DNA from 4 places in the Pantoea ananatis PA13 genome. Region 2 is predicted to be linked to each of the others. Evidence: predicted binding sites of a transcription regulator. Region 2 holds the regulator's gene; each other region holds the start of a gene.
What was found. The regulator PhoB, encoded in region 2, activates phosphate uptake and scavenging genes when phosphate is short. The targets are predictions, from matches to a motif close to CTGTCATAAAACTGNCNNAT.
Positions count from the first base shown of each region.

Region 1 (7,472 bases), 2.0 Mb from region 2:
CCTGGGTTCGGGCCACCTGAGTGACGCGCGCGGGACAGCGCAGTGTGACGCCGGGTGCCTGTTTTAACTGTGTGAACAGGCTTTGCCCTACGTCGAATAATTCAACCACCTGCCCCAGCGCGGGAATCGCATAATCGCTGGCGGCGAGTGACACGAAACCGGCATGGCCGCGATCGGATACGTGAATAGTGGTAATCGGTGTGGCACAGGGGGAAATCCGCTGCCAGAGATTGATATCAGCAAGCTGCTGGCAGGTTCCGGCAGACAGCGCAATCGCCCGGCCGTCATAGCCCGGATGCGCACGGCTGCCAGGCTCGCTGCTTTCAATCAGCGTCACGGGCAGTTTACCCTGTGTCAGATGCGCGATGGCCAGCGCCAGTGTGGCGCCAGTCATTCCTCCACCGGCGATAAGAATGGTCATAACGCGCGTGCCGCCGCCATCAGCGCTTCAATTGCATCAGGATCTTTCACGACGCTGTCGGTGAGGTTCTCAATACCGGTTTCGGTAATCACAATGTCATCCTCGATGCGGATGCCGATACCGCGGTATTCCACAGGGACGTCAGCATCGGGCGCGATATACAACCCCGGTTCGACGGTGATAACCATGCCCGGCTCCAGGATACGATCGCGGCTTGGTGTGCCGTAGTGCCCCACATCGTGGACATCCAGACCCAACCAGTGGCCCAGACCATGCATAAAGAATTTACGATGGGCATCTTCAGCGATCAGCGTATCGACCTCGCCCTGCATTATCCCCAACTCAACCAGTCCAGTGACCATAATGCGCACGACGTCATCATTAACCTCGCGGATGCTAACGCCAGGGCGGAATCGGGACAGTGCCGTTTCCAGTGATTTGAGTACGATGTTGTACACCGCCCGCTGCGGCTGAGTGAATTTACCGTTAACCGGGAACGTCCGGGTAATGTCACCCGCATAGCCCTGCCATTCACATCCGGCATCGATAAGCACCAGATCACCGTCCTGCATCTCACACTCGTTTTCGGTGTAGTGCAGAATGCAGCCGTTTTCGCCGGAACCCACAATCGTGTTGTAAGACGGGAATCGCGCACCGTGGCGGTTAAATTCATGATGAATTTCCCCTTCCAGATGATATTCGTACAGTCCCGGACGGCAGGCCTGCATTGCGCGCGTATGCGCCAGCGCACTGATCTCACCCGCACGGCGCAGAATGGCAATCTCTTCCGGACTTTTGAACAGGCGCATCTCATGCACCCAGGGACGCCAGTCTGTCAGGCTGGCAGGCGCGCTGAGATTCTGGCGAAAACCCTGCCGCAGTTTATCCAGCGCACCGAACACCAGTTTATCGGCTTCAGCATATTGGCCCTGCGCATGGTAAACCTCATCCAGGCCGTTCAGCAGCAGGTGGAGTTGTTCACCAATATCGTTCCAGGGCAGGGCCCGATCCACGCCGAGCTTAGCGGGCGCCGCATCCTGTCCCAGACGGCGGCCAAACCAGATTTCTGCAGTCAGGTCGCGAACACGATTAAACAGCACACTGTGATTGTGGTTCTCATCACTTTTGATCAGCACCAGTAACGCCTGAGGCTCATTGAACCCCGTGAAGTACCAGAAGTCGCTGTTCTGACGAAACGGATATTCGCTATCATTACTGCGCGTTACTTCAGGCGCGGCAAAAATTAACGCTGCGCTGCCCGGAACCATTTTCGCCAGCAGCGCCTGACGGCGCTGCTGAAAATTTTCCAGTGAAATCATGTCTGCACTCCCTGTTAAACTCAGATAGCTGGCTTAGTGTAGCGTTGGCTTTTGTACTTCTGGCGCAGTCGGTTGCGGACGAGTGAAAGTGTCGTGGCAAAGTAGTGCTGCAACACGAACGTACTCAATCACCTCTTCCAGCGACTGCTCTAATTCTTCCTGATCTTCGTCTTCGTCGTAGCCCAACTGAGCAATCGTGCGCAGATCGTCAATGGCCTCGCCCGTTTCACCGGTGACCTTATCCAGTTTAGGCTGGGTTACGCCCAGACCGAGTAAAAAATGGTTTACCCAGCCCGCCAGTGCATCAGCGCGATCAAACACCGTAATGTCATCATCGGCGGGCAGCATCAGTTGAAAAAGGAAGCCATCGTCCTCTAGCGCAGTCGCAATGCTTTCATGCAAAGACTGCAGTGGCAGGGACAGCGTCTGCGAAAAAGCCATGCCTTCGTTCGCAAGATCGTGGACCAGCGTTTTCCAGCTGTTATCCGCGTTACCGCCACATAAGATGCCGCTGAGTAAGCCGTGCATTTCCGCAGGCGTCATGCCCACGCCATGCTGTGAGAGCGCCGCCGCCAGCGCGTTGTAATCGGGGGTTGCGTTCTGTGAAGACATCATTTTTCATCGTCGTTGGCTGTAAGAGTTCGTGGTATGCTACCACTAGCTGCCTCAAGGTTTCCAGAAAAGGGGTTGTATCTTATTTCTCAGGTCTATATAGTTGCCCGCCTCCCAGGCCATTGAAGGCTAAGGGGAATGGCGAGCCAGGTAATCAGTCAGGAAGGTGGCATGTCTGCACAACCGGTAGATTTACAAATTTTTGGTCGTTCTTTGAGAGTGAATTGTCCGCCTGAACAGCAAGATGCGCTGAACGCGGCGGCAGAAGATCTCAATCAACGGTTGCAAGATTTAAAAGTTCGCACTAGAGTCACAAATACAGAGCAACTGGTGTTCATTGCCGCGTTAAACATTTGCCATGAACTGGCACAAGAGAAAGGTAAGACGCGTGACTATGCTGCTAACATGGAACAACGAATCCGTATGTTACAGCAGACCATTGAACAGGCTTTAGTTGAGCAAGGTCGCATAACCGACCGCCAGGATGCGAAGTTCGAATAACACTTCATGGTCAGTGTGCTACACTAACGGTGAAGTCAATTTTCTCTGAGATGTTTGCAAGTGGGCCAGTCCCCTGAGCCGATATTTCATACCAACAGAATGTGACGCTCCGCAACCTGTGAGCATGCTCGGTCCGTCCGAGAAGCCTGATGGTTGCGACGGCATGTTCACCTTGAACCAAGGGTTCAAGGGTTACAGCCTACGGCGGCATCTCGGAGATCTCCTTTCTGGTCGTACTGCATTACCTCCCACCAGGCATGATATAATGCGTCGCTTAAGCGACTTTGTCTGGGGGACACCATGTCAGCACCCTCTTTAGTACTGCGTCAGGACATCCGTCAGCACGTTCGCCACCTACGTCGCGCTCTGAGCGCTGAGCAGCAACATGCGGCAGCCGAACAACTCGCCCAACATGCGATCAACTTTGCACCACTGGCCGATGCCAACAACGTGGCACTGTTTTTGTCTGTTGATGGCGAAATCAATACACGACCGCTTATCGCCAGGCTGTGGCAGCAAAACAAACGGGTTTACCTGCCGGTTCTGCACCCCTTCGCAGCGGGCCATCTGCTTTTTCTGCGCTATACGCCAGAAACACAGTTAATCCAAAATAAACTGCGCATTCCCGAACCCCCACTGGATATCCGCCATCTGATCACGCTGGATGAACTGGATGTAATGATGGTACCGCTGGTGGCGTTTGATCGCGCCGGACAGCGTTTAGGAATGGGGGGCGGCTTCTACGATCGCACCTTACAGAACTGGAAACAGCATGGGTTTTTACCGGTGGGTATCGCTCATGACTGTCAGCGGGTTGACGCGCTGCCTACAGCGGCGTGGGACATTCCTTTGCCGGCCGTGCTGACGCCATCAAAACTGTGGCTATGGGATGAATAAACCCGGGCATGCTTGTGTGCCCGGGTAGGTGACAGCGTGGGATCAGTAAAGCAGGCGGGCGCGAATCGTTCCCGGAATCGCCTTCATCAGCTGCAGAGCTTTCTCTGCCAGTTCGTGCTCAGCATCAATGTCGATGACCACATAACCCATCATCGGAGAGGTTTGCAGGTACTGAGCGGCAATGTTGATGCCTTGTTCAGCGAAAATCTGGTTGATCGCGGTGAGTACGCCCGGACGGTTTTCGTGAATATGCAGCAGACGACTGGCGCTAATGCCGTGCATCGGCAATGACACTTCCGGGAAATTGACGGCGGACAGCGTTGAACCGTTATCCGAATATTTCGCCAGCTTGCCCGCGACTTCAATCCCGATATTCTCCTGCGCTTCTTCCGTCGATCCCCCGATGTGCGGCGTCAGGATAACGTTGTCGAATTCGCTCAGTGGGGAAACAAACGGATCGCTGTTGGTCGCCGGCTCTACAGGGAACACATCAATCGCAGCGCCACCAACCTGCTTGCTGGCCAGCGCTTCGCACAGTGCAGGAATATCTACCACGGTGCCGCGTGAGGCGTTTATCAGCAGGCCGCCAGGCTTCATCTGCGCCAGCTCATTGGCAGAAATCATATTTTGCGTAGAGGCGGTTTCCGGGACATGCAGGCTGACAACGTCACTCATATTTAGCAGCTGCGTCAGGCTACGAACCTGTGATGCGTTGCCCAACGGCAGCTTGTTTTCGATATCATAGAAGTAAACGTGCATGCCCAGACTTTCTGCCAGCACGCCCAGTTGCATACCGATATGGCCATAGCCAATGATACCCAGCTTTTTACCGCGCGCTTCAAAAGAGCCCTTGGCGATTTTATTCCAGATACCACGGTGCGCTTTGGCATTCGCTTCCGGAACACCGCGCAGCATCAGCAGCATCTCGCCAATAACCAGCTCGGCCACAGAGCGCGTATTTGAGAAAGGTGCGTTAAAAACCGGGATACCGCGTTTCGCTGCGGCATTTAAATCAACCTGATTCGTTCCGATACAGAAACAGCCCACCGCTACCAGTTTTTCTGCAGCAGCAAAAATCTCTTCGGTCAGTTGGGAACGGGAACGGATACCGATAAAATGCGCATCGCGAGCGGAAGCTTTTAACGCCTCGGCATCCAGTGCGCCTTTGTGGAATTCAATATTGGTGTAACCTGCAGCACGAAGATTTTCCAGCGCGCTCTGATGGACACCTTCCACCAGCAGGAACTTAATTTTGTCTTTTTCCAGTGATACCTTTGCCATTTCCCAACCCTATTCAGAATTCAACGAGGACTGAACGCAGTCAGCCGTCTGTCAAAATATCAAAAAAATCGCCTGCGGCAATACAAACGATTGCCTGACCGCCAGCATGGCAGGGCTCAGAGGGCGTACTTTGCCAGACAAAATCGTGGGTTGGCCGCATCGAGAAGAACGAACCCGCTGCCGATGACGGTTATGTGACATAAGTCACCAAATTTCAGCCTGGTGAGAAAAGTTTTTTTAAATCAAAAAAAGCGGGCGCCCTGTTGCGCGCCCGTACTTTATTTTTTGAGGGTTTTGACACCGTCAGGTCCGCCAATCAATGCGACATCTGCGCCACGCGTGGCGAACAGCCCCACAGTGACGACGCCAGGCAGGGCATTAATCGTTTTTTCCAGCTCGATGGGATCGAGAATACGCAGATTGTGCACATCAAGAATGATATTACCGTTGTCAGTCACCACATTCTGACGATATTCCGGCAAACCGCCCAGCTTCACCAGTTCACGCGCGACATAGCTTCGCGCCATCGGGATAACTTCAACCGGCAACGGGAAGCGTCCAAGCACGTCCACTTCTTTGGATGCGTCGGCGATGCAGATAAACTTTTTGGCAACCGCCGCGACGATTTTCTCGCGAGTTAAGGCAGCACCGCCCCCTTTGATCATCTGCATTTGTGGGTTAATTTCATCGGCACCGTCGACATAGATGGCCAGATCATCAATCTCGTTCAAATCAAACACCTGAATGCCCAGGCTTTTTAGCTTTTGCGTCGACGCTTCGGAACTGGATACGGCCCCCTCAATCTGATGTTTAATGCTGCCGAGCGCATCAATAAAGTGAGCGGCCGTAGAACCCGTACCGACGCCGACGACAGTACCGGGCTGCACATAATCCAGTGCGGCCCAACCAACAGCTTTTTTCAGTTCATCCTGGGTCATGATATGTTTAGAACCTGTGCGATAAGGAAATGCGCGTAGTATAAAGCAAGGCTTGCTGAAAATGCTCGGATGCATTGGGCGGATTTAATGCTTTGGAAGCCAGCCCACAAAAATATCGCTGACATTTCCGTTGGAGTATTTGTGGCATAGTAACGTCCATCCTGAAGGAGAGAGAAAAATAATGAAACGCCCGGACTACAGAACGCTTCAGGCGCTGGACGCAGTGATACGTGAACGCGGATTTGAACGTGCCGCACAAAAACTTTGCATTACGCAGTCTGCCGTCTCGCAACGCATTAAACAGTTGGAAAATCTGTTTGGTCAGCCGTTATTAGTTCGTACGGTACCGCCTCGTCCCACTGAACAAGGGCAAAAGCTGCTCGCCCTTCTGCACCAGGTTGAGTTACTGGAGGAAGAGTGGCTGGGCGATGAGAACAGCGGCACGACGCCGCTACTGCTGTCGCTGGCGGTCAACGCCGACAGTCTGGCAACGTGGCTGTTACCGGCATTAAAAGACGTACTGGCCGATTCACCTGTACGCCTGAACCTTCAGGTTGAGGATGAAACCCGCACTCAAGAGCGTCTGAGACGAGGCGAAGTGGTTGGCGCAGTCAGTATTCAACCGCAGCCGCTACCCAGCTGTCTGGTGGATCAACTGGGTGCGCTGGATTATTTGTTTGTGGCGTCAAAGGATTTTGCAGAGCGCTTTTTCCCCAACGGTGTAACGCGTTCCGCCCTGCTTAAAGCGCCAGCCGTGGCATTTGATCACCTGGATGATATGCATCAGGCCTTTTTGCAGCAGAATTTTGATTTATCACCGGGTAGCGTTCCCTGCCACATCGTCAACTCGTCCGAAGCGTTTGTGCAAATGGCCCGGCAGGGCTCGACCTGCTGTATGATCCCTCATCTGCAGATTGAACGCGAACTGGCGAGTGGCGAGCTAATCGACCTCACGCCGGGGCTGTATCAACGTCGGATGCTGTACTGGCACCGCTTTGCACCTGAAAGCCGCCTGATGCGTCGGGTAACGGATGCGCTGATTGCGCATGGCCATCGGGTGCTACGTCAGGATACGGCGGAATAATCGCCCTTTGCCGCAGCAAAATTTGGGCGTTGCGGTGAGAAGGTGCACTTGTGAAAGCGGCACGGCGTTAATGGCCGTCAGGGGCATTTTTTAGAAGGCAATACGCAGCGCTGAGCAGAGGGAATCAACCAGGATTTACCCGCAAGGATGCGGGTAAAAGGCGCAGACGGCACAGGGATGTGCCGTCTGCGCCGGTCCGTCAGGTTGATGAGCGATGTGAAGGAACCGCGTCAGCGGCGCGAGGACCGCCTGGCAAAAATTGCCCCTGATGGCTTAACCACAATACCAATAAAGGCTTACTGTGCCGTATTTGGTTTCATCTCAAAAACCACATCCACCTGGTCATCAAAGTTGATGCTTTGCTGATCGTAGGTTTCCTGTGCAGAAGTATCTGCCACAGCCGCGGCTTTAAACATGCG
Region 1 is NC_017554.1:930,695-938,166, reverse strand. It holds gene ubiH (2-octaprenyl-6-methoxyphenyl hydroxylase) at 1-421, opposite strand, end outside; gene pepP (Xaa-Pro aminopeptidase) at 418-1,740, opposite strand; gene PAGR_RS04555 (YecA/YgfB family protein) at 1,774-2,352, opposite strand; gene zapA (cell division protein ZapA) at 2,524-2,853, shown strand; RNA gene ssrS (6S RNA) at 2,893-3,076, shown strand; gene PAGR_RS04545 (5-formyltetrahydrofolate cyclo-ligase) at 3,154-3,750, shown strand; gene serA (phosphoglycerate dehydrogenase) at 3,793-5,031, opposite strand; gene rpiA (ribose-5-phosphate isomerase RpiA) at 5,310-5,969, opposite strand; gene PAGR_RS04530 (LysR family transcriptional regulator ArgP) at 6,151-7,053, shown strand; gene PAGR_RS04525 (oxidative stress defense protein) at 7,350-7,472, opposite strand, start outside.
Region 1: serA (phosphoglycerate dehydrogenase) is a predicted target of PhoB. The motif match lies at 5,213-5,232, and genes of this name have one in related genera.

Region 2 (7,472 bases):
GGCCAGCGTCTGCTTAAACAGGGTCGTGACCTGGGCGATCTGCTTGTCATCAAGCTCCTCATTAAGCGCCAGGCGTCGGGCAAAAACCTCTTCGACCTTAAGTTCGCTCAGGGTTTCGTTATCCGTTTGCGCCAGGCTGTGCTGGCGCTGTTCACGACTGCGGCGTAACAGCAGTACTTCCACCGGTAAATCTGCCGTCAGCGCTTCAACCTGGCGCTGCAGATCGCTTAAGTACTCCTGGGTGGTGACTTCTATATCGAGCCAGACCGGCTTCTCTCCGCTGGGAGGGGAAAGGTGGGCGAGCTGCTCACTGATTTGCGCCAGGGAGCCTTTAAGCATCTGCATCGGCTGGAAGGTGGGAACCGGCAGGGTCAGGGTTTCCAGGCCGCGCGGGCTGAAAGTCAGCAGACAGACACTTTTTTCGCTGCCCAGCTCGTCAAAGCTCAGCGGAATAGGGGAGCCGCTGTAGCGAATATGGTCGCTGTTCGCGACGCGCTGAGCGCGATGAATATGTCCAAGGGCGATGTAATCGGCCGGCGGAAACGCCGAGGCAGAAAACGCATCCAGCGTGCCGATGTAGATATCGCGCACGGAGTCACTTTTGCTGACGCCAAGGGCGGTAAGGTGGCCGGTCGCCACGATCGGCAGGGACATGTTCAGCGCCTGTGCCGCCGCAAAGCTGCGCTGATAATGGGCGCTGATGGCCTCCAGCAGGCTGAGCTGTTTATCCCGTCCAGACTGACCGGCCTGGCTGCGCATAATGTCGCGCGGGCGCAGATAGGGAATCGCGCACAGCAGCGCGCCGGGTTCACCCTGACGGGTTGTCAGGATCATGACGTCGTCACTCTCCTGCGGCGTGGCAACGACCCGGGTGTTCAGACAGGCCAGCAGTTCGCGCGATTCATTCAGCGTTGCCACCGAGTCATGATTGCCCGCCAGCACCACCAGTTGACAGCCGCTGGGCTGTAACGCCACCACGAAGCGGTTAAACATTTCACGCGCATAGCTGGGCGGCGTACCGGTATCAAACAGGTCACCCGCCACAATCAGCGCATCGACCTGATGCTGTTCGATCTGTATTAACAGCCAGTCAAGAAAGGCCTGGTGCTCGGCGGCGCGGCTCTTGTTATAGAAGAACTGCCCCAGGTGCCAGTCCGCGGTGTGAATAATGCGCATAAAACTCCCTGCCAAATCGATTTGCCCGGCAATTATACTGGCTCAGTCACTAAAGCCACAAAACATGTCGTCATGTTGTCATAAATGGTTGTTGCAGGCCGGTTTTTATGGCTAACTTTTTCATAAAAGTGTCACAAAACTGACGCATAATGGCGCCGCAAATATCAGTGAAAGCCGTCCTACCTGCAGGAGTAATAATGGCTAAGCGCATTTTAGTTGTGGAAGATGAAGCTCCAATCCGTGAAATGTTATGTTTCGTACTGGAACAAAACGATTATCAGCCGATTGAGGCAGAAGATTATGACAGCGCCGTCAGCAAGCTGATTGAACCCTGGCCTGACCTGATCCTGCTGGACTGGATGTTACCCGGCGGCAGCGGCATACAATTTATTAAACATCTTAAGCGTGAAGCCATGACGCGTGATATACCGGTCATGATGCTCACCGCGCGCGGCGAGGAAGAAGATCGGGTACGCGGACTGGAAGTCGGTGCCGATGACTACATCACCAAACCGTTTTCCCCGAAAGAGCTGATGGCGCGAATTAAAGCCGTTATGCGTCGTATTTCGCCGATGGCGGTAGAAGATGTGATCGAAATGCAGGGCCTGAGCCTGGATCCCTCTTCGCATCGCGTGATGTCAGAAACCACACCGCTGGAAATGGGGCCGACAGAATACAAGCTGCTGCATTTCTTTATGACCCATCCTGAACGTGTTTACAGCCGTGAGCAGTTACTCAATCATGTCTGGGGCACTAACGTCTATGTTGAAGATCGTACGGTTGACGTTCATATTCGTCGTTTACGTAAGGCGCTGGAACTGACCGGCCACGATCGCATGGTACAAACCGTACGCGGAACAGGTTATCGTTTCTCTGCCCGCTTTTAAACGGAGCTTTAACCGTGCTGGAACGCCTCTCCTGGAAGAGATTACTGTCCGAACTGGTGCTGGCGTGTCTGCCTGCGCTGGTGCTCGGCCTGCTGTTCGGCTATTTGCCGTGGCTGCTGTTACTGAGCGTAGTCGGTATTTTACTGTGGCATTTTTACAACCTGATGCGCCTGTCTCACTGGCTGTGGCTGGATCGCACGATGACGCCACCGTCCGGACAGGCCAGTTGGGAACCGCTGTTTTACGGGTTGTATCAAATGCAACTGCGCAACCGGCGGCGGCGGCGCGAATTAGGTAATCTGATTAAGCGGTTTCGCAGCGGCGCGGAGTCGCTGCCGGACGCCGTGATACTTACCACCGAAGAGGGCACTATTTTCTGGTGCAACGGCCTGGCCCAGCAGCACCTGGGGCTGCGCTGGCCAGAAGATAACGGGCAAAATATCCTTAATCTGCTGCGTTATCCTGAATTTTCTCGCTATCTGCGGCAACGTGATTTCGATAAGCCGCTTACGCTGGTGCTGAATAACCAGCACCACATGGAATTCCGTGTGATGCCCTACAGCGAAGGCCAGTGGCTGATGGTGGCTCGCGACGTAACCCAGATGCATCAGCTTGAAGGGGCACGGCGAAACTTCTTTGCCAACGTCAGCCATGAACTGCGCACGCCTTTAACGGTGCTTCAGGGCTATCTGGAAATGATGAATGACTCCGTCATGAATCAGCGCTCACGGGACAAAGCGTTGCACACCATGTCGGAGCAAACCCGGCGAATGGATAGCCTGGTCAAACAGCTCCTGACGCTGTCGCGCATCGAGGCGGCTCCGGCCATTAATCTGAAAGAAAAGGTTGATGTACCGGTTATGCTCAAACTCCTGCAGCATGAAGCTGAAACCCTGAGCGGCGGACGTCACGCCATCCATTTTCATACCGATCCTCACCTGAAAGTGTTTGGCAATGATGAACAATTACGCAGTGCTATCTCCAACCTGGTCTACAACGCGGTGAACCACACGCCCGAGGGGACGCGCATTGATATCAGCTGGCTGCGCAGCAAGCAGGGCGCGGTATTTACAGTCTGTGATAACGGCCCCGGCATTCCACCTGAGCACATCCCGCGCCTGACAGAGCGGTTTTATCGGGTGGATAAAGCGCGTTCACGTGCGACCGGCGGCAGCGGTCTTGGGCTGGCCATCGTGAAGCATGCGCTCAGCCATCACAATGCGCGGCTGGAGATCACCAGCATCCCGCACCAGGAAACCTGTTTTACCTTTACCCTGGCACCACGGTTGATTGTGACTAACGGGATGCAGGAGAATGCGGTTCATTAACTGCTGACGGACCGGAACGATGCGCCTTCTTTTTTTGCTGTTCTTTTCTCTCTTGCCTGCCTTGGTGCAGGCACAGCCTGTGATGCTTTCAGGCAATCTCAGCAGCGCAGGCTCGGACACGCTCGGCTATCTGATGACCCTGTGGGGCGATGACTTTAGCCGTCAGTCACCCGGGGTAAATGTGCAGGTTCAGGCATCGGGCTCCTCAACGGCGCCAACCGCGCTGACAGCCGGATCCGTCCAGTTAGGGGCAATGAGCCGTCCCATGCAGGCGGATGAGCGCCAGGCGTTTGAGGCGCGATACGGATATCCTCCGTTGGCCGTGCCGGTAGCGATGGACGCGTTGGTGGTGGTGGTCAACCAGCGCAATCCGCTGACGTCCATCGATCCCCACCAGCTTGATGCGTTGTTCTCCGTCACGCGTCTGTGTGGCGCAAACCAGGTGCCCGAACGCTGGGGCGATTTGGGTCTGCATCAGGCTGAGTGGCAGCAGCGATCTATCCAGCGCTATGGCCGCAACTCGGCCTCCGGCACATGGGGATTCTTCAAGCAGCAGGCGCTGTGTCAGGGCGATTTCCGCAACGACGTGGCGGAGTTTCCCGGCTCGGCGGCGGTGGTACAGGCGGTCGCCGGGGATCCGCGCAGCATCGGTTATGCCAGCTTCGGTTTTCACCTGAGTGGGGTAAAACTGCTGCCGGTTATCACAAAAAGGGGGGAAGCCGTTGCGCCTGATCCTGAATCCATCCGCAGCGGTCGCTATCCCTGGGCACGTCCGCTCTATCTGTACGTTAATAAAGTGCCAGGTAAGCCCTTGCCGCCGTTGTTAGCCGCCTTTCTGGAACAGGTTCTGTCTAGTGCAGGGCAGCAGCGCGTCATCGAGGCCGGCTATCTGCCGCTGTCTGAAACGCAAATGAACCTGGCGCGCGCCTCCCTCCGGTAAGTTTCCCCGCTCGCCCACAGGCGAAGGGGTTACCGCCTTCGCCCATGTTTTCCCGTTCCTGCCGCATGGCTGGCGGGGACCTGTGCCGCATCAGGGGCATAAATTCCCGCCGATTGCCTCGGTGCAAACCTCAAGGGGAGCACAGTCAGAATCCGGCCTCGCAACATGAAATTATTTCATCTCAAGTGAATATTATTCGTTTGCACGTGAGCACATCGCGTGGGAATCTACATCCAGACGTTTAGCCATCTGGAAGGCTAAAATAACATTGTGTAACTATTCCCGCCCGAAATTATCTGGCCGGTGACCAGGAGTGATCATGCAAAGACAAACCGCCCCGTTTCGCGCCGACACCGTTGGCAGCTTTCTTCGTCCCGCCGCTATTAAGCATGCCCGCGAAAAATTTCATGCGGGTGAGATCGACGCTGATGAACTGCGCGATATTGAAAACGACGCGATTCGGGACGTGGTCGCGAAGCAGCGTGAAAATGGCCTTAAGGTCGTGACCGATGGCGAATTTCGCCGCGGCTGGTGGCATTTTGACTTTTTCTACGGTCTGAAAGGTGTTGAGCATTTTGAAGCCGAGCAGGGCATTCAGTTCAACGGCGTGCAGACGAAAGCGCACGGCGTAAAAATCACCGGCAAACTGGGTTTTGACGGGCATCCGATGCTGGATCATTTTCGTTTCCTGCAGAGCGTAGCAGGTGATGCGGTAGCCAAAATGACGATTCCCAGCCCGAGCGTGCTGCATTTTCGCGGCGGCCGAAAAGTCATCGACGCTGACGTTTACCCCGATCTCGATGTGTACTTTGACGATCTGGCACAGACCTACAAAGAGGCGATCAAAGCTTTTTACGACGCGGGCTGTCGCTACTTACAGCTGGACGATACCGTCTGGGCCTACCTTTGTTCAGACGATCAAAAGCGGGAGATCCGCGAACGTGGCGACGATCCAGACCAGCTGGCCCGCACCTACGCGCGCGTCCTGAATAAGGCGTTAGAAGGGAAACCGGCCGACCTGACCGTAGGCCTGCATGTGTGCCGTGGCAATTTCCGCTCCACCTGGATTTCTGAAGGTGGCTACGAACCGGTGGCCGAGATCCTGTTCGGCTCCGTGAATGTGGATGCGTTTTTCCTTGAATACGACAATCATCGCTCTGGCGGATTCGAACCACTGCGGTTCATCAAGCCCGGCCATCAGCAGGCGGTGCTTGGCTTAATTACCACGAAGGTGGGTGAACTGGAAGATGCCGAACAGGTGAAAGCGCGCCTGCAGGAAGCGACCCAGTACATCAGCCTCGATCAGATTTGCCTCAGTCCGCAGTGTGGTTTTGCCTCGACGGAAGAGGGCAACAGCCTGAGCGAAGCAGAGCAGTGGCAGAAGATTCGACTGGTCGTGAACGTCGCGAATCAGGTCTGGTGATAGCGGAATGTGTGCAGCGTGGCGCAATAAATGCGCCACTTGTGCATACAAACCCGCATTTATGCTGATATTTACCATCGCTTGTTTATTTTTAAAGCACATCATCTGATGCTGTTGCAGAGAATATTGATGTGATCCTCTAATATTGATTCAAATTGCGAAATAACCCTCTGGTTTTCCGATCCCGTATTGCCTTTCTTCGCTATAAACGTTTTACTTACCGCCGTTGTCGATTTATCCCTCTGTGAACAGAAAAAAAGCAGCTTAAATCACCTGCGCTAAACCAGACGCTGCGCATAATGCGCTGTCATCATCTGGTCGGTCGTTGTATTAACGCAGCGAGGGGGCAACGCAAACTTATCTTTCATCGCAACATCAGTGACAGGCCGTATGACACATCGTTTAACCGTTAAAGACATTCTCGCGCTGGGCTTCATGACGTTTGCCCTGTTTGTTGGTGCGGGTAACATCATCTTTCCTCCCATGGTGGGTATTCAGTCAGGCGAACATGTCTGGGTGGCCGCTATTGGTTTTCTGCTTACCGCAGTCGGTCTGCCCGTTATCACCGTGATCGCGCTTGCGCGCGTCGGCGGCGGGATTGATGCCCTGAGCACGCCCATCGGCAAAGTTGCGGGTGTGGTTCTGGCCACGGTCTGCTACCTGGCGGTAGGGCCGCTTTTTGCCACGCCGCGTACCGCCACGGTCTCATTTGAGGTGGGCATTGCTCCACTTACCGGCGATGGCGAGCTGCCGCTGTTTATCTACAGCCTGATTTACTTTGTGCTGGTGATGGTGATTTCCCTCTATCCGGGGAAATTGCTGGATACGGTCGGCCATTTTCTGGCACCGCTAAAAATTGCAGCCCTGACGCTGCTGGGCGTCGCGGCTCTGCTGTGGCCGGCGGGAGGAACGATTCCTGCGACGGCGGACTATCAGCGCGCCGCATTTTCCAGTGGTTTTGTTAACGGCTATCTCACCATGGATACGCTGGGCGCAATGGTCTTCGGCATTGTCATCGTTAACGCCGCACGTTCGCGCGGGATTGATAATGCGGCGCTGTTAACCCGTTACACGGTTTTAGCCGGGGTTATCGCCGGCATTGGTTTGACCCTGGTTTACCTTAGTCTGTTTAAACTGGGCGCAGGCAGTGGTGCATTAGTGGATCAGAATGCCAACGGTGCGGCAATTCTCCATGCTTACGTTCAGCAGACCTTTGGTGATATGGGCAGCTTCTTCCTTGCCGCCCTGATTTTTATTGCCTGTATGGTGACCGCGGTCGGGCTGACCTGTGCCTGCGCAGAGTTTTTCGCGCAGTATTTGCCCTTGTCTTACAAAACGCTGGTCTTTGTACTGGGCCTGTTCTCGATGGTGGTATCGAACCTGGGGCTGAGCCATCTGATTCAGATTTCGATTCCGGTGCTGACGGCTATTTATCCGCCTTGTATCGTGCTGGTCGTGCTGAGTTTTACGCTGAACTGGTGGAATAAAAGCAGCCGTATTATCGCGCCGACTATGCTGGTCAGCCTGCTCTTTGGTATCCTTGACGCCATCAAAACCACCGGGTTTACAGCAGCGTTACCCGCATTGAGTCAGCATCTGCCGTTAGCCGACCAGGGCCTTGCCTGGTTGCCGCCATCACTGGTGATGTTGCTGATTGTGGCGCTGGTTGATCGGTTAAAAGGGGCTGAACAGGTGTCGGTTCACTCGTAACGGCTAAG
Region 2 is NC_017554.1:3,503,356-3,510,827, reverse strand. It holds gene sbcD (exonuclease subunit SbcD) at 1-1,176, opposite strand, end outside; gene phoB (phosphate response regulator transcription factor PhoB) at 1,374-2,063, shown strand; gene phoR (phosphate regulon sensor histidine kinase PhoR) at 2,078-3,391, shown strand; gene PAGR_RS16660 (PstS family phosphate ABC transporter substrate-binding protein) at 3,411-4,331, shown strand; gene PAGR_RS16655 (cobalamin-independent methionine synthase II family protein) at 4,651-5,754, shown strand; gene brnQ (branched-chain amino acid transport system II carrier protein) at 6,145-7,464, shown strand.

Region 3 (7,472 bases), 970 kb from region 2:
CTGTCTGGAAGTGATGGCGGGCGGCGTCTCAAAAGGCCACGCGCTCGAATCTGTGGCAAAACAGTTAGGCTTTACGCTGAAAGACTGTATTGCCTTTGGTGATGGTATGAACGACGTCGAAATGCTGAGTATGGCGGGCAAGGGCTGCATTATGGCTAATGCGCATCAGCGTCTGAAAGATACCTTGCCAGAGCTGGAAGTGATTGGCAGCAATGTTGAGGATGCCGTGCCGGCGACGCTCAGAAAGTTGTATTTATCGTAGTGCGCCGGAGCAGAAGGCCGGTTAACCGGCCTTCTGACGGCTAGGCCAGTTTTTGCTTGTGTTTATGCTCGCTGACCATAGTGAGCAGCAACAAAATCACTGCCAGCACACAGCCCACAATCATGACTAAAAATCCGCCATCCCAGCCAAAATAGTCCACCGTGTAACCCACAATGGCGCTGGCTGCAACCGATCCTCCCAGATAACCGAACAGCCCGGTAAAGCCCGCGGCCGTCCCGGCGGCTTTTTTCGGCGCCAGCTCCAGCGCGTGGAGTCCTATCAGCATCACCGGTCCGTAGATCAGGAAGCCAATAATAATCATACAGGCCATGTCCACACCGGGATGACCCGGTGGATTTAACCAGTAAACCACCGTTGCGATGGTCACCAGCGTCATAAAGAACACGCCCGTCGCGCCACGGTTTCCGCGAAACACCTTATCGGACATCCAGCCGCACAGTAGCGTGCCAGGGATCCCCGCATACTCATAGAAGAAGTAAGCCCAGGACGACTTATCCAGCGTGAAGTGTTTCACCTCTTTGAGGTAAGTCGGTGACCAGTCCAGAATGCCGTAACGCAGCAGATAAACAAACACGTTTGCCAGGGCGATATACCAAAGTAATTTATTCGGCAGAACATACTTCATGAAGATTTGTTTCGCCGTGAACTCTTCTTCATGGCTTTCGTTGTAGTCAGCCGGATAATCGTTTTTGTAGGCCTCGATGGGCGGCAGACCGCAGGACTGCGGCGTATCCCGCATCAGGGCAAAGGCCAGGATGGCAATGACAATGGCGCCAAAGGCCGGCATATAAAGGGCCGCCTTCCAGTCGTTAAACCAGGCCATTCCCAGCAGAAACAGCAGGGGAGGAATGCCGCCGCCGACGTTATGGGCACAGTTCCACACCGAGACAATGCCGCCGCGTTCCTTTTGCGACCACCAGTGCACCATAGTGCGTCCGCAGGGTGGCCAGCCCATTCCCTGAAACCAGCCACAAATAAACAACAGCACAAACATCACCATGATGCTGGAGGTCGCCCAGGGAACAAACCCCATGAACAGCATCACGAAAGCGGCCAGGATCAATCCTGCGGGTAAAAAGACCCGTGGGTTAGAGCGGTCGGACACCGAGCCCATAATAAACTTGGAAAAGCCGTAAGCGATGGAGATACCGGAAAGCGCAAACCCCAGATCGCCTCGTGAGAAACCCTGTTCAACCAGATAAGGCATGGCCAGGGCAAAATTCTTTCTGACGAGGTAGTAAGCCGCATAGCCAAAGAAAATACCGATAAAGATTTGCCAGCGCAGGCGGCGGTAGAGTGGATCGATACGATCCTCTGCCACCTGAGGCTGGTGTGGTGCAGGTTTAAAAATACTTAACATTAGGGTGGCCCTCCGGGCGCATTATGGTTTTGATTCCCCAGCAGGTTGGGTCGAAAGAAAAAAGGGTGCTCGCAATGCACCATTTCGCGCAGAGAATAGACAGAGGCGGACTGGGTTACTGTGATGAATGACAAATTTGTTACAGTTTTATTACAGTAAGGCGCGAAAATGCCAGGCAGATGCGCTTTTTCGCCCATTTTTAACCTCAGGCATGCTCTCCTGAGCGGATAAAAGTCGGGCTGAGGGATCGTTGCCTGATCGCCTGGTAAATAACCAGATGTCAACCAGATAATGCAGCTCTGATTCAGGACATTGTTTACACTGACGCTCTGTTTATTTCGGGGTTGTTACCGTGCTTTTATTGATTGTTACTACCATTCTGTGGGCATTCTCCTTTAGCCTGATCGGTGAATACCTTGCCGGGCAAGTGGACAGCTGGTTTTCAGTGCTGATGCGCCTGGCGCTGGCCGCCATTGTGTTTCTGCCGTTCCTGCGCTGGCGCGGCTATCGGCCTTCGACGCTCTTGCTCTATATGCTGGTAGGGATGTTGCAGCTGGGCATTATGTATTTGCTGAGTTTTGAAGCCTATCTGTATCTGAGCGTGTCAGAATTCCTGCTGTTCACCGTAATGACGCCGCTGTATGTCACCTTAATCTACGACCTGATAAGCCGAAGGCCCCTGCGCGTGGGCTACATTTTCAGTGCGCTGCTGGCCGTTGCTGGCGCGGCAATCATTCGTTATGACAAAGTCAGCGATAACTTCTGGTTTGGTCTGCTGCTGGTTCAGTTGGCGAATATCTGCTTCGCGGCGGGGATGGTGGGCTACAAACGTTTGCAGGAAACCCGTCCAATGCCGCAACATACGGCGTTTTCATGGTTTTATCTGGGCGCGGTTCTGATTGCGATCGTTGCCTGGGCAGCCTGGGGCAATCCCCATAAATTGCCTACCACGACGCTGCAATGGGGCATTCTGGTCTGGCTGGGCGTCGCGGCTTCGGGGCTGGGCTACTTTATGTGGAACTACGGCGCGACGCAGGTCGATGCCGGCACGTTGGGCATTATGAATAACATGCACGTTCCGGCCGGCTTATTGGTGAACCTGGCGATATGGCAGCAAAAACCGCACTGGCCAAGCTTTATCGCAGGAGCCATCGTGATTATGGCGTCGCTGTGGGTCCATAAGCGCTGGGTGGTAGGCAACAGCGCAAGATAGTCCGGGGCGGGCCTTGCCAGCGAGTAAACCGTTGCGGGAGAGGAATGCAGGGCATCTGGGCTGGAAACAGGCTGTGAACGCCCCTGAGCCTGACCGGAAGCAGACCGCATGACAGGCGGGCTGCTTCCGGTCAGAGCGTTTCTGATTAAGCGGGTTTACCTGTGGCGGGCCGATGAATCATCGTCAGCCCTTTAAGAAAATTACGCAGGATCTGGTCACCGCACTCGCGGTAGTTTTTATGGTCCGGTTTGCGGAAGATCGCGCCAATCTCAGCCTGAGAGACCGTAAAGTTGGCTTTTTTCAGCACGTCAGGAATGTCGGTAGTTTTTAAATCAAACGCGATGCGCAGCTTTTTCATAAAGATATTGTTGTTCATCTTGCGCTCGATGGAGGGCGCAGGCGCGTCTTCACTTTTTCCGCGGCGATGAAAAATTAAACCGTTAAGAAAATATCCCATCACCACATCGGGGCAGGGGCGAAACGCCGCATCCTCATCTTTCTTCAGCCAACTGGTGATGTCCGCCTGAGCCACTTCACATTCAGCCAGCGCAAAAATCGCCACCATTTTGGCATCGTTCAGATCGAGCATATAGCGCACGCTGCGCAGAATATCGTTGTTAGTCATGGTGAGATCTTCTCATGGTAAATCGACAGGCTGCGCATTATAGGGGATTTTGCCTGCTATCGCGCAGCTTTGTCACTCACGCAATAAAACCTTCGCAGGATGCGCGGCGTCCCTGACAAAGGGCAGATGCTCGCAGGCATGCTGACGGGCAAACCGCATAAATGCTTCCAGTACCGGCTGGCGCTGTTCGCCGTCGCGCACAGCGGCGTAAAGACGACTCCATAACCCTTCGCCCAGCGTTTTGGTGATCACCAGGCCCTGTTTTTCAAAACTTTCGACGACCCAGTGCGGCAGCGCAGCAATCCCCATGCGCGCCGAGACCATTTGAATCATCAGCAGCGTGTTATCGACATTCTTGAGCGCCGGACTGATCCCCGCAGGTTGCAGAAAGTGGCGCCAGATATCCAGGCGCTGGCGCTGTACCGGATAAATCATTAGCACTTCATCCGCCAGGTCTTCAGGTGAAATGTGTTCAACCTGCGCCAGAGGGTGATCTGGCGCCAGCACCAGGCGGACTTCGAAATCAAACATGGGTGAATAGAACAAGCCTGAGCGCGGCAGGATATCCGACGTCAATACAATATCCAGTTCGCCCTGCTGCAGCGCGGGCTGCGGATCAAAGGTTACGCCCGATTTAAAATCCATCATCACCTGGGGCCAGCTCTGACGAAACTTATCTAAAGCCGGTGTCAGCCACTGAATGCAACTGTGGCATTCGATCGCGACGCGCAGCGTGGTCTGATGCGGTTCGTGGCAGGCCTGAAGCGCCTGCTGAATTTGCGGCAGTATCTGCTCTGCCAGCTGCAATAAAATTTCGCCCTGCGGGGTAAAACGCAGTGGCTGACTTTTACGAACAAACAAACGAAATCCCAGCCGCTGTTCCAGATCGCTGAACTGATGTGATAACGCCGACTGTGTCTGATGAAGCTGAGCCGCAGCAGCAGCCAGCGAGCCCGTATTCTGCAGAGCCTGAAGCGTCCGGAGGTGTTTGAATTCGATCATGAGAGTCCTTCACATCGAAGCTGAATAATTTGCGCTTGAGCGACATACAGTACCCGCAGAATATAGCGGTGTAAACATCTGGACGGCTAAACATCATTGGCGACCCGCCAAAGCCGAAGACTTTCTGGAGAATAGTGAATGACTATCTTAAATCATACTCTCGGTTTTCCACGTATTGGTCTGCGTCGCGAGCTGAAAAAAGCACTTGAAAGCTACTGGGCTGGCAACAGCACGCAGGAAGAATTACAGGCGGTGGGTCGCGAACTGCGTGCGCGCCACTGGCAACAACAAAAAGCGGCCGGCGTCGATAAAGTGCCGGTGGGCGATTTTGCCTGGTACGATCATATTCTGACGACCAGCCTGATGCTGGGCAACGTGCCTGCTCGCCATCGAAATCAGGACGGATCGATTGATCTGGATACGCTGTTCCGCCTGGGCCGGGGGCGTGCACCGACGGGTGAGCCGGCCGCGGCGGCAGAAATGACAAAATGGTTCAACACGAACTATCACTACATCGTGCCAGAATTCACGCAAGGCCAGTCGTTTTCTTTAACCTGGACCCAACTGCTGGATGAAGTGGACGAGGCGCTGGCGCTGGGTCATAACGTTAAGCCTGTGTTGTCAGGACCGTTAACCTACCTCTGGCTGGGTAAGGTAAAAGGAGAACCCTTTAATCGTCTGTCACTACTGAACGATATTCTGCCCGTTTACCAGCGGGTCCTGACCGAACTGAACGCGCGCGGCGTTGAGTGGGTACAGATTGATGAACCCGTCCTGGCGCTGGAACTGCCACAGGAATGGCGCGAGGCCTTCAAAGCGGCTTACGCTGCGTTAAACGGGCAGGTCAACCTGCTGCTGACCACCTACTTCGACAGTATCGGCCAGAATCTGGATATTATCCGCACGTTGCCAGTGCAGGGCCTGCATGTGGATCTGGTGCAGGGGCAAGATGATATCCGGCAGGTGAACCAACAACTGCCCGCAGACTGGGTGTTATCTGTCGGCGTGATCAATGGCCGCAACGTCTGGCGTGCCGATCTCAGCCGTTGGTTTGAGCGCCTGCAGCCGCTGATCGCCTCACGTGAACACCTGTGGATTGGCACGTCATGCTCGTTGCTGCACAGCCCCATTGATCTGAGTGTGGAGACCCGTCTGGACGAGGAGGTGAAAAGCTGGTTTGCCTTTGCCTTGCAAAAATGTGATGAGCTGTCGCTACTGAGTACGGCGCTTCGCCGCAACGATCCCGCATCGCTGGAGGAATGGAGCGCACCGGTTCAGGCACGTGCGCACTCCCGCCGCGTTCACAACGCGGCTGTCGCACTGCGTCTGACAAATGTTCAGGCCAAAGACACTGAACGTGCCAGCCCTTATGCCGGGCGTGCCAGCACACAACGTCAGCGTTTCAACCTGCCCGCCTGGCCAACCACCACCATCGGTTCCTTCCCGCAGACCACTGAAATTCGTGGATTACGACTCGACTTCAAAAAAGGCGCGATTGATCGCGCGCATTACCGTACCGGTATCGCGGAACACATTAAGCAGGCGATAGCTGAGCAGGAGCGTTTGGGGCTGGACGTGCTGGTTCACGGCGAGGCGGAACGCAACGATATGGTGGAATACTTTGGCGAGAACCTGGACGGCTTCGTCTTCACACAAAATGGTTGGGTACAAAGCTACGGTTCACGTTGTGTTAAACCGCCGGTCATTATTGGTGATGTCAGCCGTCCTGAAGCCATTACCGTGGCGTGGGCAACCTATGCGCAGTCCCTGACTGACAAGCCGGTAAAAGGTATGTTGACCGGCCCGGTCACCATTCTCTGTTGGTCATTCCCGCGGGAGGATGTATCACGTGAAACGATCGCCAAACAGATTGCACTGGCGTTGCGGGATGAAGTTGCGGATCTGGAACACGCCGGCATTGGCATTATTCAGATTGATGAGCCCGCACTGCGTGAAGGATTGCCGCTGCATCAGTCCGACTGGGCAGATTATCTGCGCTGGGCCGTGGAGGCGTTTCGGTTAACCGCCGCTGTCGCGAAAGACGAGACGCAAATTCACACGCATATGTGTTACTGCGAGTTTAACGACATTATGGCATCCATTGCGGCACTGGATGCGGATGTGATTACCATCGAAACCTCACGTTCCGATATGGATTTGCTGGATGCATTCAACGCATTTGAGTATCCGAATGAAATCGGGCCCGGCGTGTACGATATTCACTCCCCCAATGTACCCGACGTCGAGTGGATAGAAAATCTGTTACGCAAGGCCGCACAGCGTATCCCTGAGGAACGTCTGTGGGTGAATCCGGACTGCGGCCTGAAAACCCGCGGCTGGCGCGAAACCCGACAGGCGCTGGCTAACATGGTCAAAGCGGCAAGAAACCTGCGGGGCGAAACCGCCTGATTTCCTGGTGTTGTGTCAATACGTTGTCAGTATGTTGGGGCGCCTGAGCGCCCCTTTTTTCAGTCACTTCGCGGGGGCAACGCCGTATTGCGCAAACCAGGCTAACATGCGCGCCCAGCCATCGGTGGCCGATTCGGCGTGATAGCTTGGACGATAGTCGGCGTTAAAAGCATGTCCGGCCTCGGGATAAACAATGATCTCAGCTTTGGCATTGGCCGCGTGCAGTGCCTGGCGCATCTGCTCGACGCTCTCCAGCGGAATGCCGTCATCCTGACCTCCATACAACCCCAGCACGGGCGCGTTTAGATCAACGGCGATATCGATAGGATGTTTTTGCTGCTTCATGGTTTTTTCACCCACCAGGCGACCATACCAGGCTACGGCGGCGCGCAGTTGCGGGTTGTGCGCGGCATAAAGCCAGCTGATGCGTCCGCCCCAGCAGAAACCGGTAATCCCCATGCGGCGAATATCTCCCCCGTTACGGGCAGCCCAGTTCGCCGCGTGATCGAGATCTGCCAGCACCTGGCTGTCGGGCACTTTACTGACCAGCTCTTTGAACAGGGTAGGGATGTCGTTGTAA
Region 3 is NC_017554.1:4,470,798-4,478,269, reverse strand. It holds gene yigL (sugar/pyridoxal phosphate phosphatase YigL) at 1-262, shown strand, start outside; gene glpT (glycerol-3-phosphate transporter) at 303-1,643, opposite strand; gene PAGR_RS21060 (carboxylate/amino acid/amine transporter) at 1,996-2,856, shown strand; gene PAGR_RS21055 (YehS family protein) at 3,002-3,481, opposite strand; gene metR (HTH-type transcriptional regulator MetR) at 3,554-4,483, opposite strand; gene metE (5-methyltetrahydropteroyltriglutamate--homocysteine S-methyltransferase) at 4,622-6,892, shown strand; gene PAGR_RS21040 (dienelactone hydrolase family protein) at 6,956-7,472, opposite strand, start outside.
Region 3: glpT (glycerol-3-phosphate transporter) is a predicted target of PhoB. The motif match lies at 1,780-1,799, and genes of this name have one in related genera.

Region 4 (7,472 bases), 1.4 Mb from region 2:
TGGTCACCAAAAGCCACCGCTTCGATATCTATCCGCCTCTGTCTTAATCGTGGTTTTAAGCCGGTCGGCACCTCAGTCGCACCGGCTTAACGCTCGCGAATTATTCATCCTCTTCGTCACGCAGCGGCACAATCAGCATGTCGATGTGCACGGTATTGATCAACTGGCGGGCAGACGACATCAGCTTGCTCCAGAAGTCCTGATGATGACCGCACACCACCATGTCCACATCGTATTTCTTAATCGCATCCACCAGCACCTGCCCCAGGTCGCCACTGCCGCTCAGGGTTTCGGTGATAGGGTAGCCCGCGGCATCGGACAGGCTTTTTAGCGCCAGATGCGTTTCCTCAGAAATACGCTTTTGCATATCTCCCAGGTTGACATCAATCAGGCCGGTGTAGAGATCCGAGTAATTAACATCGACATGAATCAGCGAGATTTTTGCGTCGTAAGGGCGCGCGAGTGAGACAGCTTTATCCACTAACAACTGGCTTTCTGGCGAAAGATCGACTGCAATCAGGATATGTTTATAAGCCATGATATTACTCCTTCCACGAGATTCAGAATGGCAGCGGTTTCCAGACGCGTCACAGTTGCGAAATCCATTGCGCGAACGGGCGATGAGCGCCACCGAGATGATTAATGTACAGCACAGGCGATGATGTTGTTATACCTCAAAGTATAGCCCTGTGTGTTAACAAATGCTTCTGAAGCCGCCTGGGTTGTGAATAAGATCAATGATGAACGATTTTTACTCGTATAAAACGAAAATCCTCGCTGGTAAAAAATTGAACATTTCTCCTAAACTGGAAAAAGCAGCCTGCGTCACACGGTTGCTACTTTTCTGATGATTCAAAATAAAACTACAAATCGCTTTACGGGGTTGTTGGCTAATTCTGCAGGGACTGTTCAACAGGGTGCGCGCTCAGCACCCTGCTGCGGTGCCGGTAAGGAGGATGACATGATCAGCACTATCGCGCTTTTTTGGGCTCTTTGTGTGGTATGTATTGTGAATATGGCGCGCTATTTCTCATCGCTGCGTGCGCTGTTGGTGGTTCTGCGTGGCTGTGATCCGCTGCTTTATCAGTATGTTGATGGCGCGGGGTTTTTCACATCCCATGGTCAGCCCGGCAAGCAGGTGCGGCTGGTGCGTTACATCTGGGCAAGGCGCTATCTTGATCATCATGACGACGAATTCATTCGCCGGTGTGAGCGGGTGAGAGGTCTGTTTATCTTAACCAGTTCACTGTGTGGATTGGTGATTATCAGCCTGATTGCGCTGGCAATCTGGCATTAAAAAGGGCGACCGAAGTCGCCCTGGTATGCCGCCGAATCAGATGAGTTTCAGCGCTATCCAGTAGAGCGAACCCGATAACAAAATACAGACCGGCAGGGTAAATACCCACGCCATGGCGATGTTTTTGATGGTTTTGCTCTGCAAGCCGCCGCCGTCAACCAGCATGGTGCCGGCAACGGAAGAAGAGAGGATGTGCGTGGTGGAGACCGGCATGCCGGTGTAGCTGGCAATGCCTATCGACACGGCCGCCGTCACCTGCGCAGACATGCCCTGCGCATAGGTCATGCCCTTCTTACCAATTTTCTCACCGATGGTGGTGGCCACGCGACGCCAGCCGATCATGGTGCCGACGCCTAATGCCAGCGCAACCGCCATGATGATCCATACCGGCGCGTACTCAATGGTGTTCAACAGATCGCCTTTGAGCTTGCCCAGGAAACGTTTATCGTCTGGAGAGGTTTCCGGCAGCTTCGCCGCTTTATCGGCGGTGTCGGAAATACACAGCAGCAGGCGACGCATCTGACTACGCTGCTCGACGGACAGATCGCTGTAGCTTTGCAGGTTGTTCAGCAGCAACTGAGCACGTTGCACGGCCTGCAGCGCACGTGCACTGTCGCAATGAAACTCTGTTGATGATACCGGCGCCACTTCTTCCGGCGTAGGCAGCTTAGGCGGCGCCATCTCGATGATGTGGTTCAGTGAGGCCTGGTGCTGTTGATAATACTGCTCAAGATGATTGACCGCGTCCCGTGTACGCGTAATGTCATAACCCGATGCGTTCATATTCACCACGAAGCCGGCTGGCGCAACGCCTATCAGAACCAGCATGATCAGGCCAATGCCTTTCTGCCCGTCGTTCGCACCGTGTGAATAACTGACACCAATGGCGGAGATAATCAGTGCCGTGCGCGTCCAGAAAGGCGGTTTTTTCTTGCCATCAATCTTCTCGCGATCGGCGGGCGTCATATGAATACGCGCACGCTTTTTGGTGTTACTCCAGTAACGGCGGAGAAGAAAGATTAGGCTGCCCGCTATCACCAGTCCGACAATAGGGGAAAGAATCAGAGACAGGAAAATATTCAGCACTTTCGGGATGTTAAGCGCATCAACGACCGATGTGCCGCTCATCAACGCGTTCGTCAGGCCAATGCCGATAATCGCGCCGATTAAGGTATGGGAACTGGAGGCGGGCAGGCCCAAATACCAGGTACCCAGGTTCCAGATAATCGCCGCCAGCAGCATGGAAAAGACCATGGCGAGACCGTGGGCCGATCCGACATTCAGCAGCAGATCGGTAGGCAGCATATGCACGATAGCGTAAGCCACGCTTAATCCGCCGAGCAATACACCAAAGAAGTTGAAGACGCCTGCCATTAAAACGGCAAGCTGCGCCCGCATGGCACGGGTGTAGATGACCGTCGCAACCGCGTTGGCCGTATCATGAAAGCCGTTAATTGCTTCGTAAAACAATACAAACAGCAGAGCAAGTATCAGTAACAGGCCGGTGCTAAGATCTAGACCAGCAAACAGATGTAGCATAGACGTTACGCCATTTTTGGAGGACATGAACGCGGCGCATTATCCGCGACAACATGCTGTCTGGGAAAGGAAAATATAGTCATGATTTGGACTAAAAGTGTCAATTAACCCGGTGAACAGATACAAAAGCTATAAAAATTAGCTGGTTACATTGTGACATATTTACGGCAAAATTTTGACACTGGCATCCACAGGAGCAGATCACTACAATCTGCCCCTCTCTTACCTGGTGGGCAAAAGCAGTGGAACAGTTTGACGTTATCGTAATTGGGGCAGGCGCTGCCGGGCTTTTTTGTGCTGCGCAGGCCGGACAGCGTGGTCGCCGCGTGTTACTGCTGGATAACGGCAAGAAGCCGGGACGCAAGATTTTGATGTCTGGCGGTGGGCGCTGCAATTTCACCAATCTCTACACTGAACCGGCCGCCTACCTGTCGAATAATCCCCACTTTTGTAAGTCGGCCCTCGCGCGCTATACCCAATGGGATTTTATCGATCTGGTGAATCGCCACGGTATCGCCTGGCATGAGAAAACCCTGGGGCAGCTGTTTTGCGATGATTCTGCCCAGCAGGTGGTCGATTTATTAATGGCCGAATGTGACAAAGGTGGTGTCACCGTTCGGCTGCGCAGCGAAATACTGAGCGTAACCCGGGATGATGCGGGCTACAGCCTGCAGCTCAACGGCAGCGCGGTTCAGGCTGAGAAGCTGGTCATTGCCAGTGGCGGCCTTTCCATGCCGGGCCTGGGTGCATCACCGTTTGGCTATAAAATTGCTGAGCAGTTTGGGCTGAAGGTGCTGCCCACGCGCGCGGCGCTGGTGCCCTTTACCTTACATAAACCACTCCTGGAACAGTTGCAGACGCTGTCAGGCGTTGCGCTGGATACGACCATTGCGGCAAAAGACGGCACCCTGTTCAAAGAGGCGATGTTGTTCACCCACCGCGGCCTGTCCGGCCCGGCAGTGTTGCAGATTTCCAGCTACTGGCAGCCGGGCGAATACCTCACTGTGGACCTCTCTCCGGCCACCCGTCTTGAGGATTTCCTGACGATTCAACGTGAGGCGCATCCGAATCTGAGCCTGAAAAACAGCCTGGCGAAAATTCTGCCTAAGCGCCTGGTGGAGGTCCTACAGGATATGAACGTCGTGCCGGATGTGACGCTGAAGCAACTTAACCGCAAGCAGCAAACAGAGCTGGTGCAGACGCTGCATGGCTGGCAGGTTCAGCCTAACGGCACCGAAGGTTATCGCACCGCCGAAGTGACCCTCGGTGGCGTTGATACTACTCAACTGTCATCGAAGACGATGGAAGCGCGGGACGTACCGGGGCTGTATTTTATCGGTGAGGTGGTGGACGTGACTGGCTGGCTCGGCGGCTATAATTTCCAGTGGGCCTGGAGTTCGGCCTGGGCCTGCGCCCAGGCGCTGTAAGGTCGCCATCTCGCCCTGCACTCAGGCATAACGCGAAACCGCATAGTCCGCATGGGCAATCTCGGGCGGTTTGCCTGAAATCACATCACTCAACAGCTGGCCGGAGCCGCAGGCCATCGTCCAGCCCAGCGTACCGTGGCCGGTATTCAGCCACAGGTTGCTGAAATGTGTATGGCCGACGATGGGCGTGCCGTCAGGCGTCATGGGACGTAACCCGGTCCAGAAGGTTGCCTGCTCAACGCGACCGCCACGGGGATAAAGGTCGTTCACTACCATTTCGAGTGTTTGCCGTCTGGCAGGCAGCAGGGTGTTGCTGTATCCCACAATTTCCGCCATACCGCCCACGCGAATGCGATCATCAAAGCGCGTAATGGCAATTTTGTAGGTTTCATCCAGCACCGTGGACACCGGCGCGGCTGACGCATCGGCAATGGGGATCGTCAGCGAGTAGCCTTTGAGTGGGTAAACCGGAACAGACATGAGTGGCCGGAGTAATGGCGTGGAGTACGAACCCAGCGCCATGACGTATCCGTCCGCCGTCAGCGTTTCGCTGCCACAGGTCATACTGCTGATCCTGTCTCCCTGTGTCAGCAGCGCATCCACGGTTGTGTTAAAGCGAAAGTCGACGCCCGCCTCGCGCGCCATTGCCGCAAGCCGCTGGGTAAATAACTGGCAATCGCCGGTTTCGTCATTAGGCAGTCGCAGCCCGCCGGTCAGCTTATGCTTAACCGCCGCCAGCGCCGGTTCAACCTCGGCCAGTTGTGAGGCTTCCAGCAGTTGATAAGGAACGCCGGCGTCCTGCAACACGGCGATATCGCGTGCCGCATTGTCAAACTGCTGAGCGGTGCGAAACAGCTGCAGCGTGCCGCCCTGACGCCCTTCATATTCAATGCCCGTGCTGGCCCGCAGTGCTCTGATGCAGTCCCGGCTGTACTCTGCCAGCCTGACCATTCTGGCCTTATTTTCGGCGTAACTCTGCGGATTGCAGTTTTTCAGCATTTGCATCATCCAGGCAAGCTGAAAACGTGAGCCATCCGGGCGCACGGAAAGGGGAGCATGACGCTGTACCATCCATTTCACCGCCTTTAAGGGAACGCCCGGCGCGGCCCAGGGCGCGGCATAGCCTGGGGAAATTTGCCCGGCATTGGCCGCGCTGGTGCCTAATGCCGGACCGGCTTCTTTATCAATCACGGTCACCTGATGTCCGGCCTGCTGCAGATACCAGGCGGTTGTTACGCCCACGACACCACTGCCGAGTACAATAATTTTCATTTTGATCGTTATCCTGCATGCGTTATCGCTCAATGGCGCAGGCGTTGCCTGGGCCATCTGTTCTCGTTGTGGCTTATGCCTGACCCCGGTTTTGTGCCTGCCAGCATCGCACCGCGCTGCCTTTTTCCTGCGACAGAAGTAACTGAGGCGCCTCGCAGCCGCTGGTGGCTTGCGGACAGCGGTCGCGGAAATAGCATCCCGTTGGCAGGTGGCGGTTACCCGGTAGCTCGGTGTTCAGCGGCGCGCCATCCAACACTGCGCCGATGCGCGGCACGGACGCCATCAGTAGCTGGGTATAAGGATGTTGCGGGGCGTCAAGGACGCGCTGTGTTTCACCCAGCTCCACAATTTGTCCCAGATACATGACTGCAACGCGATCGCTCATATGGCGCACGACCGACACGTTGTGCGATATCAGGATATAGGTCAGGTTTTGCTGTTTTTGCAGTTCTACCAGCAGATTCAGAATCTGCGCCTGAACAGAAATATCCAGTGCCGAGGTCGGTTCATCCAGCACGATAATATCGGGCTGCGATGACAGGGCCCGGGCAATCGCGATGCGCTGACGCTGGCCGCCGGAAAACGCATGCGGCGGACGGTCCAGATATTCGGGGCGAATACTGACCTGGTGAGCCAGTGATTCCGCCAACGCGCGCCGCGTTTTTTCTGAAGCACGCGACTGAATCCACACCGGCTCGGTGATAATGCGCCAGACGGGCAGGCGGGGGTCGAGTGAAGAGAGCGGATCCTGAAACACCATTTGCATGCGACGTCCCCGGTTATCGGCAGGCGCTGTTGCCAGTTCGAGCTGGCCTGAGGTTGGGCTGAGCATGCCCATCAACAGTTTCGCCAGGGTGCTTTTTCCACAGCCGGATTCGCCAACAATCCCCAGCGTTTCTCCCTGTCTGACCTCCATATCCAGGCCATTCAGCGCATGGACCTGTTCCATGACTTTGCCGCGCCAGTTCTTTTTGGCCGGGAAGGTGACATGTACGTTTTGCAGCGTAAGCAGAGCGTCAGACATGCTGCGCCTCCTGTTGTGGATACCAGCAGGCAACCTGCTGCGCGGCGTTGTCGGTAGTATGCAAGCGCGGCGTGGTGGTGCAGCGTTCTCCTGCCGCAAAACAGCGATCGCGAAAGGCACAGCCTGCGGGTAAACAGGCCAGATTAGGCACGGTGCCGGAAATGGATGCCAGCGGAGCACGCGGTTCAATCGCGTCAGGCGAGCAGGCCAGCAGACCAATGGAATAGGGATGGCGTGGTGAACGCAGCACGGTTTCAGTGACGCCGCTTTCAATGACGGACCCGGCATACATAACGTAGATCCGATCGCACAGCTGTGAAACCACAGCCATATCGTGACTGATAAACAGCACGGCGGTGCCGGTCGCTTCGGCTTTTTGTTTCAACAGGCGCAGTACCTGCCGCTGAACGGTAACATCCAGTGCGGTCGTGGGTTCATCCGCAATCAGCAGGTCTGGCTCACAGGAAAAGGCCAGGGCAATCATGACGCGCTGACGCATTCCGCCTGACAGTTCAAAGGGATAGCGCTCCATAACGTTCTTCGCATCCGCAATTTGCATATCGCCCAGCAGCGTAAGCGCCCGGGCTTTTGCCTCACGGACAGACAGAGGACGATGCTGTCTGATCACATCGACCATCTGTTTGCCAATGCGGCGGGTCGGATTCAGCGCGGTCATGGGCTCCTGAAAAATCATGGCAACACGATTGCCGCGCATTTTGCGCATGTCCACTTCACTGGCGGCGAGGACATCCTGACCCGCCAGCTCCAGCCTGCCGCCTTTGATGTGATAGCTGTGTTCCGGAATGAGCCGCATCGCCAGCATGGCGGTGACGGATTTCCCCGAACCTGATTCGCCGACAACGCCCACAATCTCGCCGCGATTGATGTGCATTGATACGCTATTCAGCACATT
Region 4 is NC_017554.1:303,786-311,257, forward strand. It holds gene rsmJ (16S rRNA (guanine(1516)-N(2))-methyltransferase RsmJ) at 1-47, shown strand, start outside; gene uspA (universal stress protein UspA) at 101-538, opposite strand; gene uspB (universal stress protein UspB) at 962-1,297, shown strand; gene pitA (inorganic phosphate transporter PitA) at 1,334-2,836, opposite strand; gene PAGR_RS01410 (BaiN/RdsA family NAD(P)/FAD-dependent oxidoreductase) at 3,079-4,263, shown strand; gene PAGR_RS01415 (D-amino acid dehydrogenase) at 4,285-5,535, opposite strand; gene PAGR_RS01420 (ABC transporter ATP-binding protein) at 5,609-6,559, opposite strand; gene PAGR_RS01425 (ABC transporter ATP-binding protein) at 6,552-7,472, opposite strand, start outside.
Region 4: pitA (inorganic phosphate transporter PitA) is a predicted target of PhoB. The motif match lies at 2,988-3,007, and genes of this name have one in related genera.